Regions from separate parts of the Pseudarthrobacter sp. NPDC092419 genome, predicted to be linked through region 3. Evidence: predicted binding sites of a transcription regulator. Region 3 holds the regulator's gene; each other region holds the start of a gene.

What was found. Region 3 encodes HrcA, which represses chaperone genes, less so after heat shock. Its sites were predicted from a motif close to TTNGCACTCGNNNNNNNCGAGTGCNAA; they were not measured.
Region 1: a site for HrcA is predicted at 3,489-3,515, ahead of ACIQC0_RS12655 (FmdB family zinc ribbon protein). Genes of this name have one in related genera too.
Region 2: a site for HrcA is predicted at 2,901-2,927, ahead of groES (co-chaperone GroES). Genes of this name have one in related genera too.

What each region holds. Positions count from the first base shown of each region.
Region 1 is NZ_JBIVQF010000007.1:175,036-181,030, forward strand. Features, by position in the region: gene ACIQC0_RS12645 (AAA family ATPase) at 1-2,253, shown strand, start outside; gene ACIQC0_RS12650 (RcpC/CpaB family pilus assembly protein) at 2,262-2,852, opposite strand; gene ACIQC0_RS12655 (FmdB family zinc ribbon protein) at 3,143-3,415, opposite strand; gene ACIQC0_RS12660 (5-formyltetrahydrofolate cyclo-ligase) at 3,550-4,182, opposite strand; gene galU (UTP--glucose-1-phosphate uridylyltransferase GalU) at 4,249-5,154, shown strand; gene ACIQC0_RS12670 (GNAT family N-acetyltransferase) at 5,159-5,779, shown strand; gene ACIQC0_RS12675 (hypothetical protein) at 5,861-5,995, shown strand, end outside.
Region 2 is NZ_JBIVQF010000007.1:155,763-161,757, forward strand. Features, by position in the region: gene ACIQC0_RS12570 (shikimate 5-dehydrogenase) at 1-308, shown strand, start outside; gene ACIQC0_RS12575 (SAM-dependent methyltransferase) at 315-1,541, opposite strand; gene ACIQC0_RS12580 (hypothetical protein) at 1,595-1,990, shown strand; gene ACIQC0_RS12585 (DMT family transporter) at 1,915-2,856, opposite strand; gene groES (co-chaperone GroES) at 3,084-3,377, shown strand; gene groL (chaperonin GroEL) at 3,457-5,067, shown strand; gene ACIQC0_RS12600 (ATP-dependent DNA ligase) at 5,190-5,995, shown strand, end outside.
Region 3 is NZ_JBIVQF010000004.1:61,415-67,409, forward strand. Features, by position in the region: gene ACIQC0_RS07965 (PhoH family protein) at 1-457, opposite strand, end outside; gene ACIQC0_RS07970 (GerMN domain-containing protein) at 815-1,765, shown strand; gene ACIQC0_RS07975 (16S rRNA (uracil(1498)-N(3))-methyltransferase) at 1,752-2,528, opposite strand; gene dnaJ (molecular chaperone DnaJ) at 2,531-3,658, opposite strand; gene hrcA (heat-inducible transcriptional repressor HrcA) at 3,686-4,699, opposite strand; gene ACIQC0_RS07990 (DUF3097 domain-containing protein) at 4,873-5,742, shown strand; gene ACIQC0_RS07995 (DUF4870 domain-containing protein) at 5,872-5,995, shown strand, end outside.

The sequences.
Region 1 (5,995 bases), on a different contig from region 3:
GCGGTCCCGTCCGGCCTGGCCGAGATGAATACCATGTACCGGTCGCTGGACCGGGAGCTGGAGCAGCTCGGGGAGGCCCTCCGGCACACCGCGGCCGGCGCTGAACTGGCTGCTGTACCTTATGCGGAACTCATGGATCGCCTGCAGCGGCTGTCCGCGGACGCCGATACGCTGAAAACGCTGCCCGAGCGCACTCTACTGGTGGAGAACATGCGCGAGCACGGGCTGGGGGAGCTGCTGGCAGATCTCGCCGAACGTGAGGTGCCGGCCGGGTCCGTCGCGGCCGAACTGGACCTGGCCTGGTGGCAGTCCGCGCTCGAAGCCATGATCAGCGGCGACGACTACCTTGCCATGTCCGACGGCGAGGCCCTCCGCCAGCTCGAAGCTGAGTACCGCCTCGCTGACAACGCCCACATCGCCAGCGGCTCCGCGCGGCTGCGCTGGGACCTCGCCGAGCGCTGGCGGGGTGCAATCGCAGCCCACCCGCGCCAGGCCGCCCTGCTCCGCAGCCTGCTCAAGGACGGCAGGGTCTCGCTCCCCGCCCTCACCGCCCAGGCGCCGGAGCTAATTTCCAGCCTGGTGCCGGTCTGGTCCGTCAGTCCCTACCTGATGACTGGCCTGCTTCCGGCAGAGCAGCGGTTCGACGCCGTGGTGATTCTCGACGCCGAAGCAACCTCGCTGCAGGCGGTGCTGCCGTCAATCGCCCGAGCCCGGCAGGTCATTGCCTTCGGTGACGCCCGCATTGCCAGCCCCCGGACGTTTACCGTGGGCGTCGAGCGCCTCGCCCCCGGCGAAGCTGCCCACCAGCGGGTGCAGAGCGCGTATGCTGCGCTTTCCGAGGTGCTGCCCGTCTGGCGGCTGAATTTCGTGTACCGGGCGGTGGACGAGGACCTGATCCTCCAGCTCAGCAAGAACTTTTACGACGGCGGCCTCCGCCTCCTGCCCGAGGGACAGACCGCTACGGGGCTGGACCGTTCTCTGTTGGTTGAGTACCTGGCGGACGGAACCGGGCTGCCCAGCGCCAACGACGAGGGCGTCGAGTCCGTAGCGGCCGAGGTCAACCGCGTAGTCCACCTGGTCTTCGAGCACGCCCGGACCCGGCCCAGGACATCCCTGGCCGTGATCACTGCGAGCCTGCGGCACGCGGCCCGGATTGGCGAAGCCATCCGACTCCAGCTGCCCAACCATCCCGGACTGTCTGCCTTCTTTGGGGCGGGCCCTGAATCGTTCCGGGTAGTGGACCTGGAACGTGCACAGGGCCTGGTGCGGGACCACGTCATCTTCTCGCCCGGCTTCGGCCGGACACCCCACGGCCGTGCTTTGCACAACTTCGGTCCGTTGTCGGCTGAAGGCGGCCGGGAAAAGTTCGCGCTGGCCATGACGCGGGCCCGGCGCTCCATGCATGTCCTGACCTGTTTCCGGCCCGAGGACCTGGACCACACGCGGCTGACGCACGGAGCCATGGACCTCTACACGCTGCTGGACCGTGAGATCGCCGGCAACACCGACCTCGGTACGCCGGCCTCCCGCGCCGCAGCCAGCGAACAGGCGCTGGGCGCCGATCCGCTGGTGGCGGATCTGGGGGACCGGCTCCGGGCCCGTGGCGCTCGGGTATGGCACCAGTACGACGGCGCGATTGACGTCGTGGCTGCGGCGGACCCGTTGAGCACCATGGGGCAGGACGACGCGGAACTTCCCCGACCGGTTGCCATTGAGTCCGACGGTACCGAGCAGTACCGGACGATGAGTGTGCGCGAACGGAGCCGGCTGCGGCCGCAGCTGCTGGAGCGCCTGGGCTGGCGATACATGCCGCTGTGGACCATAGAGGTCTTCACCGATCCGTCGTCCTGCGCAGACCGGATTGCCGGCTATCTGGGCCTTGAGAAGATGGTCCTTCCCGGCCGGACGGCGCCTGCCGCCGGATTCCTGGACGACGATGTGGACCAGGCCCTGAATGGCATCGACCTGCGCGATGCCATTGCGGCCCGTGGCGCGGGACCAGAAGCCCATCCATCATTTGAAAAGGAGGCGGGCAGCGTGAGCCCGGACCAGACGAAGGACGGCGCCGCGAACGACGCCGCTGAGGACAGCGCAGCGAAGGGTACGGCTCCGGTGAAACCCAGCCCGGACAAGGCGCTTCCGGACAGGGTGCTTCCGGACAAGGCTGCCGAGGATGATCCCCGGGCGTGGGGCGACCGCGACGAGGACCACGACACGTGGCTCAAGGAGCAGCGGCCTCCGCACTGGGGCTGATCCCAGGGTTACGGCCCCACGAGGACGAAAAACAGCTTTCCGCGGGTGGAGGCCCCCGCCAGGCGGGCCGCCTGCTCTGCTCCGGCAGCCACCACCAGCAGCCCCTCCGTCTCGGCAGTTCCCAGCCACTGGCCGCCGTCCCCGCCATGGGTCGACGTCCACAGGACCGGCACGCCTTTGGCCAGGACCTCCGGAGGACGTGCCTCCTCAAACCCGCCGGCACCAGTGAGGACCACGTTCACCAGCTGGCCAGGGGATACCAATCGGATGGAGGAGGGATCCGCCATGCGCAGGGGCACTGCGGCGGAGCCTGCCGGAGTGCCGGCCAAGAGGCCCGGGCCAACGAGCTGCGCGTCGGTGAGCAGCTGGCCCTTACGCAACGGTCCCGCCAGTTGCCGGCCAACGGCCTGGTCCTGCTCCCCGAAAAAGCCGTCGGCCACCGTCCCTGGAGGTACCTGAACGCGGGCCAAATCCGCACCGTCCAAGGTGGCCCCGGCGGGGAGGTCCCGTGCGGCGGCCACGGCTGCCACCGTGTCCAGCGGCGCCGGCGTCAGTTGGTGGACGGTGCTCGCGGCGGCACCGCATAAGAGCAGCGCCACGGCCAGCCGTCGGTTTCGGTTAAGCCAGCCGGCGAACCGTGCGGGAAACGTCCTGCGGGGCGTAGGTCGCAGCGTACCGGGGCGGCCCGGGCCGCCCCGGTTCGCTGCGATGCGGTTCGTTCGGGTGCGCGATGGTTTCGAACTGGTCCGGCCGTGAAGGAAAAAAGCAGGCATGTGCCCACGGTAGGGGTTCCGGCGACGGTAGGGTCAGGACGGGATTCCGTATGTGGAAAAGCGGATTCCGTGGGTGCAGCAGTGAGGGCGCCCGTTTACGGCCGGATGCCCGCCGGTCAGCTGGCAGCGGCTGCCGGAGCAGGCGTTGCGGGAGCGGCCGCGGGGGTCGACGCCGGCGCCGACGGCGCGGCCGAAACGGTGTTGCCCTTGGCATCGCGGGAATCGGTACGGTAGAAACCGGAGCCCTTGAAGACCACGCCCACGCTGTTGAACTTCTTGCGCAGAGTTCCCTCGCATTCGGGGCAGGATGTCAATGTGCTGTCCGAGAACGACTGGACAATGTCGAAGGCATGGCCGCAATCCTTGCAGGCATATGCATACGTTGGCACTGGTGCTCCTCCTCTTGGACAAACGAGAGGTCCCGTGCTGCCGGCCGCGGAACCGGTTCATCCGGTCGCCGCATTAGCAGTCGCAGGGCCTGAGTGCCAATTCTACCATCCGCCGGGCTAAGCCTGCGGCCTGGTCATTCTGAGGAAAGCTCCCGAAGACCTCCGGGGGTGAGCACCGCAGGCACCGGTCGGTCGAACGCCTCGGCCGGTATGCGGCCGGCGGGAAGCAGTTCCTCATCGTAGATCACTGCGGCCAGGGGGATCTCCTTCCCGGCGGTTGCCAGGTGTCCCAGGAATTTGTCGTAATAACCCCCGCCCTGGCCGACCCTGTTGCCTTCGACGTCCACCGCGGTGGCCGGAATGAACAGCGCAGCGGCCCCGCCGGCCGTCTCCGGTCCATGCCGGTCGCCCACCGGCTCGAGGATGGGAGCGAAAGGACTCCGCTCAAATTCGGCGGCGGGGCTCCAGTACACCCAAGCGAGTTCCCTGCCCGGTTCGCACACGGGCAGCAGGACGCTGTGCCCTGCCCCGTGCAGGGCTTCGATGAGGCGGAGGGTGGGCGGCTCGAAGCCCACGCTGAGGTAGACGCAGACGGTGCCCGGCGTGCCGGCTGTGATGGAACGAGCCCAGGCCAGGCCGTGCCGGGCCAACGCCGCTGCGGCCGCTTCCCGTTCCTGCACTGTCAAGGACGCCCTGTGCTGCCGGTGGGCCGCCCGAATGGAGTCCTTGGCTGCTGTTGAATCCTGGTGCACGTTACTGCCTTCCATGGTCGCCTCGTAGGTGCCGGGCTTCCGCTGTTACTGAATGCTTGACGCTGACGTTAGATTAGTCCGGTGAGCACCAGTAGCCCGAGAGTCCGCAAAGCCGTCATTCCTGCTGCCGGACTGGGTACCCGGTTCCTGCCCGCCACCAAGGCGATGCCCAAGGAGATGCTCCCCGTGGTGGACAAGCCTGCCATCCAGTATGTCGTGGAGGAAGCCGTCAGCGTGGGCCTCCATGACGTCCTGATGATCACGGGCCGCAGCAAGCGGGCGCTGGAGGACCACTTCGACCGGGTACCTTCCCTCGAATCGACGCTGTCCGACAAAGGAGACACCCGAAAACTCGAGGCCGTCCAGGCTGCCACGAAACTCGGCGACATCCACTATGTCCGCCAGGGCGACCCCAACGGGCTGGGGCATGCAGTCCTGCGGGCCCGCCAGCACGTGGGCGAGGAGCCCTTTGCCGTCCTGCTAGGTGACGACCTCATCGACGCCCGGGACGAACTCCTTGGCACGATGATCGATGTCCAGGCTCGGACGGGAGGCTCCGTGGTGGCACTGATCGAGGTGGAACCTTCGCAGATCAGCGCCTACGGCTGTGCAGACGTCGAGGCGATCGACGGCGAGGGGTACGTTCGGGTCAACCGGCTCGTGGAGAAGCCGTCCCCGGAGGAAGCACCGTCCAACCTGGCGGTGATCGGCCGCTACGTCCTGCACCCGGAAGTGTTCAACGTCCTGGAAAAGACCGGTCCCGGACGCGGCGGTGAGATCCAGCTGACCGATGCGCTGCAGGAGCTGGCAGGCAGCGATGGCGACGGCGGCGGCGTCTACGGCGTGGTTTTCAGGGGCCGCCGCTACGACACCGGAGACAAGCTGAGCTACCTCAAAGCCTGCGTGCAGCTTGCCATCGACAGCGAGGACCTGGGCCCGGGGCTGCGGGAATGGCTGCCCGGCTTCGCCGCCGGCCTGTCGAAGTAGCGCCGTGCGGCCCGGCCCAATCTGGCCTGTCACGCTGGACTGCGGCGACCTTGTGCTGCGCCCCATCAGGTACCGGGACAAGCGGGAGTGGACCGAGGTCCGTGCCCGCAACGGTGAGTGGCTCGCCCCGTGGGAGGCATCCAATCCCGACCCTGCCGGCGGCCTGCCGAATTACCGCCAGATGGTCCGTTCCCTGAACGCGCAGGCTGCCCAGGCCACGGCGCTCCCGTTCGTGATCACCGAGCGGATGCCCGGCCGTCGGCAACCCGTCATCGTGGGCCAGTTGACTGTGTCGTCGATCGTCTGGGGTTCTGCCATGATGGCCACGCTCGGGTACTGGGTGGATCAGGCACGCGCCGGGCACGGGATCGCGCCCACCGCCGTCGCGCTCGCTACGGACCACTGCTTCCGGACGCTCGGGCTGCACCGGATGGAGATTAACATCCGGCCTGAAAACGGGCCCAGCCTGCGGGTGGTGGAAAAGCTGGGATTCCGTGATGAGGGGTACCGGCCGCGCTTCCTGCATATCAACGGCGAATGGGCAGACCACCGGTCCTTCGCACTCACCGCCGAGGAGGTGCCGGAGGGGCTGCTGAACCGCTGGCTGGCTGCCAGGCCGTCATAAATCCAGTGATTTGGCGGCTGTGGCACGACACACCGGCGCGAATGCGACGGCAGCCGCCGTGAAGCTCATACGGTTTTGAGTGTGGACTTCCCTCTTAGCAGCTCAGTGATCCTTGTGGTTGCTGTTGCGCTCTGGATTGTTTGGGTTGCCCCGTATGTCCTTCGGAACCGCAGGCAGCGGCTGCTGCCCGCCGGCGACGTGCCGGGGGATGCCCTG
Region 2 (5,995 bases), on a different contig from region 3:
CGGCGCTGGAGGGCGCCACCGCGGACCTCATCATCAACGTGACGCCCATCGGCATGGCCGGAGGCGCCGAGGCGGACGCGCTGTCCTTCCCGCAGGAAACGGTCGACGCCGCCCGGCTGGTTTTCGACGTCGTGGCACTTCCGGCCGAAACACCGCTGATCCGGGCGGCCCGCGCTGCCGGCAAGCCGGTGATTACGGGGGCTGAGGTGGCCACCATCCAGGCACTGGAGCAGTTTGTGCTCTACACCGGCATCCGGCCCTCGCCGGAGCAGGTGCGCGCGGCCGAGGAGTTCATGCGGGCGCAGTAGCGGCGCCTACGCCGGTTCCACCACCACGGCCACCCGGTCCTCGCCGATGCGGGTGAGCACCAGGGTGGCGGTCTTCCCGGCTCCCTTCCGGGCAGGCTTGCCGGAGGGGAGCAGTTGTTTGCGCAGCTCTTCCGGGGTCACGGCCGTGCCGCGTTTCTTGATGTCCAGCACCGTGATGCCGTTGTCCTTCACCCAGGCCTTGAGCGCCTTGACGTTATAAGGCATGACCTCCAGGACCCGGTAGGCGCGCGCGAAGGGGTTGTCGACCAGTTCCGGCGCGCAGATGTAGGCGATGTGCTCGTCCACCAGGTGCCCGCCGAGCTGGAGCGCGACGTCGGCCACGAGCCCCGCACGGATCACAGCCCCGTCGGGTTCGTACAGGTAGCCTTCCACGGCTCCCACCGGCGCGTCCGGGCCTGCTCCGAAGTCCTCGCCGCTGGTTATTTCGGCCGCCCCCTGCGGACCAAGGACCAGCGCGGCGCGGCGGACGCCGGGACGGCTGACAGCGTTGAACCACAGCGTCACTTCGGTGACGTCGCCGCCCACGGAGACCCACTGGGCCTCGCAGCCAGCCGGCACGGACTCGTGCGGCATGCCCGGGCCCATCTTCACGCCCACCGCCTTGCCGGTGGCGGCCAGTGCCTCCACGAAGGACAGCGGCGGGGAGAAGGCCTCCGGATCCCAGATCCTCCGGGTGCCGGACGTGGAGGTGACCCGGCGCGCGGGATCCAGCCAGACGCCGTCGGCGTCCTCCAGGGATACCGCCGTGGCATCGGCGTGGACCACCGTTGCGTTGGGGAAGGGAATCAGGTTGACGGTGGCGCAGGCAGCGGTGGTTTCGTCCATCTCCACGGCGGTAACCGTGAGGTCCAGCGACGCCATGGCCAGGGAGTCTGCTCCGATCCCGCAGCCCAGGTCCGCTACGTGCCGGATTCCGGCGGCTGCGAAGCGCTCGGCATGGCGGGCAGCGACATTCAGCCGGGTGGCCTGCTCCAGACCGGCCTGGGTGAAGAGCATCCGCGAGGCGAACTCGCCAAACTTCGCTTCGGCCCGCGTCCGGAGCCGCGACTGGGTGAGGACGGCGGACACGAGCGCGGGGGAGTGGCCGGCCTTGCGGAGCGCTGCGTTCAGGTGGAACGACTCGTCCTCCCGGTACGGGCCCAGGGAGCCCAGCAGGTCCCAGCCTTCGGGGGTGAGCAGCGGCGCAATCTGGTCCTGGGGAGCTTCAGCCATGGGTTCCAGCCTAGTGGAGGAGCATCACGCCCGATGCCGATAGGGTTGATGGCATGAACGACGCAGCGGGTCCCCGGCAGGACGGAATGAACGGTTCAACGGGCAGCGGAGCCCCGCGTAGAGGACCGGCCCGGGTTGCCCGGCCGGTGCTCATCGCCGGCGCCACGGTGGCCGTGGTCTGCGTGGCGCTCCTGGTCATCATCTTCATGCTGGACGCGTTCAACGCCACCGTCTACTCCGTGGGCGGCAACAGCATCCAGGATGATACGCAGGAGGCCCAGGACATCCGCGGACTGTACACCGGTGCCCGCGTGGGCAGCATCGTGGTCCTGGTGGTGTCGCTGCTGGCGGCCGCCGCGGCCGCCGTCGTGCTTTACCGCGGACGCGGCGCGGGAGCAGGGGACGACGACGCCGACGAGGACGTCGACTTCGAGGACCTGGGCCGCTGAGGCCCGCCGTGCCGCTGCCCCACGCTGGTCAGGAGCACCCCTGAAATCACCAGGATACCGCCCAGCACCTGCGGCACCGTGATGGGCTGGCCCAGCAGCATCGTGATGATGGCGGTGAACACGGCAATGAGGTTGAGGTAATTTCCGGCATTTGCCGGCGTGGTGCGCTTCAGGGCGAGGTTCCACAACAGGTACGAGCCCAGCGATGGGAAGACCACGATGAATGCCAGGGACCATGCCTCGGCGGGATCGGAGGGCAGGCCTGTGCCCGTGGCGGCCGCGATCGGAGCCAGGACGGCGGCCGCCATGGCCACCTGGACGGCGGTGGATGTGATGGCCGGAAGTGACTGCCGGCGGGCCAGGACCGTGTAGCCGGCCCACATCGTGATGGCGGCGAGGATCAGCAGTTCCCCGGCCTTCAGGGAGAACGTCAGCAGGCGGTGGAGCTCACCGCCGGTGAGGACCAGCAGCACACCCGCCAGGCCCAGCGCTATTCCCAGCCAGCTGACCGGTGCCGGCCGGTCGCGGAAGAGCACTACGGCGAGGATCATGATCAGGGCCGGGTTGGCTGCGGTGACCAGCGAGGCATTCAGGGCGGAGGTGTGCCCCAGGGCGCTGTACAGCAGCAGCGTGTAGCCGGTCATTCCCAGGCAGCTGAGGAGGAGCAGGCGCGGCCACTGCCGCAGGACGGCCCGCCAGTCCGGCCGGTCGATGGCCTGGGCAAGGACCAGCAGCGGCAGCGCGGCCAGCGCCCAGCGCCAGAACGTGAGCTGGAGCGGGGCCATGGTCTCCACGGCGGCATGGCCCACCACGAAGTTGCCGGCCCAGAACAGGGTGGCCAGGGTCAGGTAAATGGCAGCTCGCACCGCTCAAATCTACAGGCCCCAGCGTCCGCCCCATGACGAAAATGCTGGCACTCGCCTTGACCGAGTGCTAACCCGTGCATAGAGTCTTCATTAGCACTCTCCCCAGGTGGGTGCTAACACATGTAGAGCTGCCAGCCAGGCTGCTGCCGGCACCGCGACGACGGTTTGCCAGCCAGGGCGGGAAGCTTTCCAGTCCACGAATTTGCTGACGAAAAGGAGAGGTCCGAGTGTCGGTCTCTATTAAGCCTCTTGAGGATCGTATTGTTGTCCGCCCGCTCGAAGCCGAGCAGACCACGGCTTCCGGCCTGGTGATCCCGGACTCCGCACAGGAGAAGCCCCAGGAAGGCGAAGTTGTTGCAGTAGGCCCCGGCCGCTTCGAAGACGGCAACCGCGTACCTGTTGACGTAGCCGTCGGCGACGTCGTCATCTACTCCAAGTACGGCGGAACCGAAGTCAAGACCGGTGGCACCGAGTACCTCGTGCTGTCCGCCCGCGACGTCCTGGCGATCGTCGTCAAGTAACCTCCGGATCCCCGTGCTGCCGGGCCGGCCTTCGGGCCGGCCTGCGGTGCGGGGTTTCTGTCTTTGAAAGGACACCACCATGGCAAAGCAGCTTGCGTTTGATGACGCTGCCCGCCGGGCCCTCGAGGCCGGCATCGATAAGCTCGCCAACACCGTCAAGGTGACGCTCGGTCCGCGCGGCCGCAACGTCGTCCTGGACAAGAAGTGGGGCGCGCCCACCATCACGAACGACGGCGTGACCATCGCCCGCGAAGTGGAACTGGACGATCCTTACGAAAACCTTGGCGCCCAGCTGGCCAAGGAAGTCGCCACCAAGACCAACGATGTTGCCGGTGACGGCACCACCACCGCCACGGTCCTGGCTCAGGCACTGGTCAAGGAAGGCCTGCGCAACGTTGCCGCAGGTGCGGCTCCCGGCCAGATCAAGCGCGGCATCGAGGTTTCCGTCGAAGCCGTCGCTGCCCGCCTGCTGGAGAACGCCCGCCCGGTCGAAGGCACCCAGGTCGCCAATGTCGCCTCCATCTCCGCCCAGAGCGACGAGGTCGGCGAGCTCCTCGCCGAGGCATTCGGCAAGGTCGGCAAGGATGGTGTGATCACCATCGAGGAATCTTCCACCACCCAGACTGAACTGGTCCTCACCGAGGGCATGCAGTTCGACAAGGGCTACCTGTCCCCGTACTTCGTGACGGACGCCGAACGCCAGGAAGCCGTCCTGGAAGACGCGCTGATCCTGATCAACCAGGGCAAGATTTCCTCCGTGCAGGAATTCCTGCCGCTGCTGGAAAAGGCGCTGCAGAGTTCCAAGCCGCTGTTCATCATTGCCGAAGATGTTGACGGCGAGGCCCTGTCCACGCTGATCGTCAACCGCATCCGCGGCACCCTGAACGTCGTGGCCGTCAAGGCTCCGGGCTTCGGCGACCGCCGCAAGGCCATGCTGCAGGACATCGCCACCCTCACCGGTGCGCAGGTTGTTTCCCCGGAACTGGGCCTGAGCCTGGACACCGTGGGCCTTGAGGTGCTGGGTACCGCCCGCCGCATCACGGTCACCAAGGACAACACCACCATTGTGGACGGCGCCGGCTCCGCGGAGGACGTCGCCGCCCGCGTGGCGCAGCTCCGCGCGGAACTGACCCGCACGGACTCCGACTGGGACAAGGAAAAGCTCCAGGAGCGCCTGGCCAAGCTGGCCGGCGGCATCGGCGTCATCAAGGTCGGCGCTGCCACCGAGGTTGAGCTGAAGGAAAAGAAGCACCGCATCGAGGACGCTGTGTCCTCCACCCGCGCTGCCCTCGAAGAAGGCATCGTGTCCGGTGGCGGTTCGGCCCTGATCCACGCCCTGAAGGCACTGGACGAGGATCCCGCCGTCCAGGCGCTGGAAGGTGACGCAGCTGCTGCCGTCGGCATCGTCCGCCGAGCACTGACCCAGCCGCTGCGCTGGATCGCGCAGAACGCAGGCTTCGACGGCTACGTCATCGTGGCCAAGGTCGGCGAACTGGAAGCCAACCACGGCTTCAACGCCAAATCCGGCGAGTACGAGGACCTGATCGCCGCTGGCGTGATCGACCCCGTCAAGGTGACCCGTGCGGCGCTCCGCAACGCGGCCTCCATTGCGGCCCTGGTCCTCACCACCGAAACCCTCGTGGTGGAGAAGCCGGCCGAGGAAGACGAGCACGCAGGCCACAGCCACTGAGCCGTCAGCCAAGCTAGCAACACTCTGTAACGAAGAACCGGTCCGGCGTCAGCCGGGCCGGTTTTTTTGTATGCCTCCCTTCTCTGCCCCTGTCCCGGTCACCCCGTGGCAGACTGGTGCCCATGCTGCTCGACGAGCTCGTGAAAACCACTGATGCGGTCGCCTCCACACGCTCCCGGACTGCCAAGATCGAAGCACTCGCTGGGCTGCTGGGCCGGCTCGAACCCACGGAGGTCGCCGCCGCCGTCGGCCTGCTCATCGCCAGGCCGCGGCAGGGGCGTGTGGGAGTGGGCTGGCGGGGAGTGTCGGCCGCCAAAGCAACGCCCGCGGCCGAACCGGGCCTGACCATCGCCGACGTCGATGCCGCCCTTGACGGCCTCCTCGGCAGCGTCGGAGCCGGATCCGCCGCGGAGCGCGCCACCACGCTCCGGTCGTTGATGTCGGCCGCAACCGCGCGGGAACAAGCGTTCCTTGCCGGGGTGCTCCTGGGTGAGCTTCGCACCGGTGCCCTGGAAGGCGTACTCATGGATGCTGTCGCCCGCGCCGCCGGTCGTCCCGTCGAAGCGGTGCGACGCGCGGCGATGCTCTCCGGCGACCTGGGCGGCACCGCCCTGCTGGCGCTCACCGGAACGGAAACCGGGCTCAACGGGGTGGGGCTCGTCGTCGGACGCCCCGTGCAGCCCATGCTCGCCGCCACGGCCTCGAGCGTCGGCGCCGCCCTTGAGGCCACCGGGGAGGCTTCGGTGGAATACAAGCTCGACGGCGCCCGCATCCAGGTGCACCGGTCCGGCGATGAAGTACGCATCTACACCCGCACCCTGGCGGAAGTGACGCACCGTCTGCCCGAGGTGGCGGACCTGGTACGGAGCCTCCCGGTGCGCGACGTGATCCTCGATGGCGAAACACTCGCCTTGGGCGAGGACGGTGC
Region 3 (5,995 bases):
TGTTGTCATCGATGGCGTCCACGTAGTTCTTCTGGTTCAGCGTCTTCGGCCGGATGGTACGGCCCCGGCTGGAGAGGATGTCGTGGGTCAGAACGTCGACAGGGTTCTGCAGGGACTGGCTGCGCAAAAGCGCGGCAAGCTGCTGCAGCACAGCGGGAGTAATCACAGTCCCACGCGACACCAGTCCTCGGACCTCGTCGAGGAGTCGCATGATCCGCGGCACCTCAGCGGGCGGGCCGCTGATGGTCAGTTCGTTGCCACGGACGTGGAAGTTGACGTTGGGGAACTGCTCCTCGATAAAGCGAAGCGCTTCATCATGGCTGCCCAGGGACTGAACCATCTGGTCGGAGTTATCGAAGAGGACCACCTCCGTCCGGACTCCCGGAAGGGAATGGGGGAACTCTGCTGCGGCGCCCTCTCCGGTGAGCCGGCGCTTTCCGTTCGCTGATTCAGTCATAGTGCTGGCCCGCGGGCCCGTGATCCCCTTCAAGTCTGATAAACGTTTGCCGCCGGGAAAGGGCGGAGCCGGTGCCGGCGTCGTTCTTCCCAACGGGTCCTTACATCTTACGCCAGGAGGCCCCCTCCGGCCGCTCCTGACCGCTCACGTAAGCCTGCCCCGGGGTGCCGACCGGCGGCACCGGCCGATTATGTCTCAAGTTCATATCAGCCGGATATCGTTCCCGTTGCAGTTCGCTCCGGACGGTCTGATCCGGGGTTCCTGCCACAGGTCCTGTGCGATGCTGGAAATCCAGCTTCCGTTGGAAGGAGCCGCCCGGGGATCGGCGCACCACCCAGAAAGGACAGGGACATCATCGTGCCGGAAACCACCGCTCCCCGCAGGAGCGCACGCGCGGACCGCCGTGTGCGTACCGCGGTCGTGGCGGGTTTTCTGGCGGTGCCCCTGCTGACCGGATGCATCGCAGAGCCTGTCCCGGAACCCACCACACCTTCCGGCTCCGGCACCACTGCAGCGGGAACTCCCGGCGTCCCGGCCACAAGCGCACCGCTTGAAACAACACAGTCCTCCAACAAGGCCCCGGTCTATTGGATTGGCCGGAGCGGCCCGAACGTCTTCCTTTACCGCGAGTTCCGGGACGTGCCGGAGCAGGAGAATCCCGTGACCCGGGCGCTGCGGGCCATGATGTCCGAGGAGCCGCTGGACCCTGATTTCTTCACGCCCTGGCAGAATCCCAGCAGCCTTGCCACGTCCATCTCGGGCAAGGACGTCATCAACGTAGACGTCTCCGAGGACGCCTTCAACAGCAACCTCGACGCGGATATGGCTGCCCGCGCGGTGCAGCAACTGGTGTACACGGCAACGGCCGCCGCGGCAAGTTCCGGCCTGATCGACTCCGGCCAGCAGATCAGGGTGCGCATCCTGGTGGACGGCCATACCGACTATCCAGCCTTCAAACATATCCAGCTGGGCGACCTGATGTCGCGTGGGCCCGGGATGGTGGCTCCGGTCTGGATCATCGACCCGCAGGAGGGCGTGGAACTGGGCGCGGGTAACGTCAAGATCACCGGACGCAGCACCAAGGCCGGAAGCAAGCTGCGCTGGCAGGTCCTGAAGGGCGCCGAGGGCGAGGCGAAGGCGCCGTACCTCACCGGTGAAGCGACAGCCGCCGCGGAAGCCGGGCGGTCCGGCGTATTCACCCTGGACCTGAAGCTTCCCGCTGGTGACTATGAGCTGAAAGTTGCGCAGGCGGGTGCCGGTGACGGACCCGACCGGAACGCAGATACCAGGTCGTTTACCGTCCGGTAGTGTCCCAGCGGCCCAAGACATCGCTGGCGAGGACGACGGCGGCGGGCCCGGCCGTGGAGGAACGCAGGACGTGCGTGCCGAGCAAGGCCGTCACCGCCCCCTTATCGCACAGCCGTGTCACCTCGCGCGGACTGATGCCGCCTTCCGGACCAACGATCAGCAGCACTTCCCGCACGCCGTCGCCACGGATTCGCCATTCTTCAAGGACGTTTCGCAGCGGGCGGACCGCGTCCTCATGCAGGATCACGGCCAGGTCTGCGGCTTCCACGGCCGCGGCAAGCGCGGAGGTCTCGACCGCGGGACGCACCTCGGGGATCCAGGCGCGCCGCGCCTGCTTTGCGGCCGCCGCAACCACGGACTGCCATTTGGCGTGCGCCTTTGCGGCCCGGTCACCCTTCCAGCGCACGATGGAACGTTCCGACTGCCACGGAACCACCGCGTCGATGCCCAATTCAGTGGCCGTCTCGATGGCCAGTTCGTCCCGGTCGCCCTTAGCGAGGGCCTGTACCAGTATCAGCCTGACGTCCGGCCGTGCCTCGGCTGTGATGGTAAGGCACTCGACTTCCAGCCTAGACGGCCCGGACGAGGTGACCGTCCCGGTCAGGCGCCTGCCGACGCCGTCCACGATGTCCACGGGTTCACCCTGCGCCAGGCGTTTTACGGCGACTGCGTGCCGCGCCTCGGGGCCTTCCAGGACGAAGACCGCGCCGGGACCAACCCCGTCGAGGCTTCCGGCGGGGGCGAAAAAGACCGGGTTGCTCACCGCTACAGGTTACCCAGTCGGTCCCGGAGCTTGGCGAACATGCCGCCGCTGGCGGCCAGCTTGCCTTCGGTGATCTGTTCTCCACGCAGCTTGGCCAGCTGGCGCAGCAGGTCTTCCTGGGCAGCATCCAGCCGTGCCGGGGTTTCCACCTGCAGGTGGACCTTCAGGTCTCCGCGGCCGTAGCCGCGCAGGTGGGTTACGCCAAGTCCGCGGAGGGTGATGATTTCGCCCGACTGCGTGCCCGGCTTGACGTCGATTTCCTGGATCCCGTCGAAGGTCTCCAGGCTGACATCGGTGCCCAGCGCTGCCGCCGTCATGGGGATGTTCAAGGTGGCGTGCAGGTCATCGCCGTCGCGGACGTAGGTGGCATCGTTGTTGACGCGGATTTCCACGTAAAGATCGCCTGACGGACCGCCGGCGGGGCCCGCCTCTCCCTGTCCCGAGAGCTGGATCCGGGTGCCGGTGGCAACGCCGGCAGGCACCTTGATGGTCAGTGACCGGCGGCTGCGGATACGGCCCTGGCCGCTGCACTCGTTGCAGGGATCCTTAATGACAGTGCCGAAACCTTCGCAGCTCCCGCAGGGTGCGGCGGTCATGACCTGGCCCAGGATCGAGCGGACCGCCCGCTGGACCTGGCCGCTGCCGCCGCAGATGTCGCAGCGCTCCGGGTGGGAGCCCGGCTGGCAGCAGGAACCTTCGCAGGTGGGGCAGGTGACCGCGGTATCCACCTCAAGCTTCTTGTTGACACCGAAAACGGCGTCGCGCAGCTCGATGCGGACGCTGATCAGGGCGTCCTGTCCGCGCCGTACACGCGATGCCGGACCGGTGGTGCCGCCGGCTCCGAAGAACGTGTCAAAGATGTCCTGGAACGCAAACCCCTGGCCTGCATATCCGCCGCCGCCGAAACCGTTGTCGGTGCCGTTCTCGTTCCCCGTGGTGTCGTAGACACGGCGCTTCTGCGGGTCCGAGAGGACCTCGTAGGCGTGGGTCACTGCCTTGAAGCGGTCCGAGGCATCCTGGCCGGGGTTGACGTCGGGGTGGAGCGTGCGGGCCAGCTTGCGGTAGGCCTTTTTGATCTCTTCCCCCGTAGCCTCCGGCGAGACTCCAAGGACGTCATAGTGGCTGCTCAAAGTTGGTTTCTCTTCCTTGTTGTAACGTCAGGGTCCCAGGATCCGGGACAGGTACCGTGCCACGGCGCGCACAGCGGCCATGGTGGTGGGATAGTCCATCCGGGTGGGCCCGAGTACTCCGATTTTCGCTGCGCTGTCCGGACCGTAGCCCGTGGCCACCACGGAAGCTTCCGCCAGGCCGTCGTAGGGGTTTTCCCGGCCGATACTCACGGCCACGCCGCGGTGGTCCTGCGCCATTTCGCTCAGGAGGCGCAGCATGACCACCTGCTCCTCCAAGGCTTCCAGGACAGGGCCGATACTCAGCGGAAAGTCCACGTTGGAACGGGCCAGATTTGCTGTGCCGGCCATGACCATACGGTCTTCCCGGCTGTTGTGTGCCAGCGCTTCGAGGCCGTGCGCCAGGGCCTGTGCCGCCTGCCGCTGCCCGGGGCTCACCGCAGTGACTACTGCGGAGAGGGACTGGGCCAGCTGGCTGAGCGGAGTTCCGCCCAGCGATCCCAGGAAACGGGTCCGCAGCGCGGCCAGGGCGTCGTCCCCCAGGTCCTGCCCGACGTCGATCACCCGCTGGTCCACCTTGCCGCTGTTGGCGATCAGCACTACCAGCACCTTGCGCGGGGCCAGCAGTACGAATTCGATGTGGCGGACCAGCGCCCGGCTGAGGTGCGGATACTGCACCACGGCCACCTGGTTGGTGAGCTGCGACAGCAGGCGCACGGTCCGGTCCAGGACGTCGTCGAGGTCGTCCGCGCCCTCCAGCAGCGACTGGATGGCGCGGCGCTCCGCCTGGGACAGAGGCTTCACTGCCGAGATTTGGTCCACGAACAGCCGGTAGCCCTTGTCCGTGGGTATCCGGCCCGCACTGGTGTGCGGCGCGGTAATGAGCCCCTCATCCTCCAAAGCGGCCATGTCGTTGCGGATGGTTGCGCTGGAAACGCCAAGATGGTGCCGCTCCACGAGGGCCTTCGAACCCACCGGTTCGCGCGAATGGACATAGTCCTCGACGATGGCCCGCAGCACTTCCAGCTTGCGCGGTTCGCTCACACTCCACCTCCATCCAGGGTCCGGGACGGCCTCGCCTCCCCGTTCAGTCCGCCTTGGCGGTTAGCACTCGACATGCCTTAGTGCTAACAGTCTATTATGCCTCGGCCCGTTGTTAGCATTGGAACCGCTCCGGGCAGAACCGGGTACTGACTAGCACTAGGCGGAACGAATCCATGGATTACCAGAACTGGGGCCCCCGTGACATAGCGGCTCCCGCCAGGACCGCGCCGCCAGAGGTCCCGGTTGAGCGTGGCATGGTCCTGGAGGACGTCCAGTCGGGCTGGGTGGGAGCAGTGACCCGGGTCGAGAAGTCCGGCGGTATGCATGTGGTCGCACTGGAGGACCGGCGCGGAAAGTCCCGCTCCTTCAAATTGGGATTCGGGTTCCTCCTCGATGGCCGGCCCATCCGGCTGATGCCGCCTGCTCCCCGCGCAGCCGCGGGACGGCCGGGCGCAGGACAGCCAGGCGGACCCGGCCGCACCGCGTCCGGGTCTGTACGTGTGACCGGGCAACGCGCCCAGGTAGCCAAGGCGAGCCGCATCTGGGTGGAAGGCAAGCACGACGCCGAACTGGTGGAGAAAGTCTGGGGGGACGACCTCCGGGTGGAGGGAATCGTCGTCGAACCCCTCCATGGCATTGACGACCTCGCCGCGGCGGTCTCGGAGTTCCGCCCCGGCCCCGAACGGCGACTCGGTGTCCTGGTGGACCACCTCGTTCCGGATTCGAAGGAATCCCGCATCGCCGAGGCAGTGATGCGCTCCCCCGGCGCGGCCGGGAACGTCCTGATCGTCGGTCACCCGTACGTGGACGTCTGGCAGGCAATCCGGCCGTCCGTCCTGGGCATCGACCGGTGGCCTGTAGTGCCCCGCGGGCAGGACTGGAAAACCGGGATTCTCGCGGCGTTCGGCTGGCCTCATGAGACGAAGGAGGACATCGGCCTGGGCTGGCAGAAACTGTTGGGCGCAGTCCGGACCTACGCAGACCTCGAGGCGTCGCTGCTGGGACGCGTGGAAGAAGTGATTGATTTCCTGACCGTCCCCTAGCAAGAAGGGGGGAGGAGTCATGGCCGGCAGACAGTATTCTTGGTAGTGCAGGTTCGCAGAATCATGGCGGACCGGCAGCACTGGGCACCAAGCGCAGTTGGCACAACGCACTTTAGAAGGAATCAGACCGTGGCAGAAAACGCACGTGATCACAGGAACCGCCAGGACGGCCCGGGCCGCTCCGAATACCATGGCGTTCCAGCGAATGCGCTGCCGCTGACGGCCAGCGAGGACCGGCAGTGGGCCACGCTGG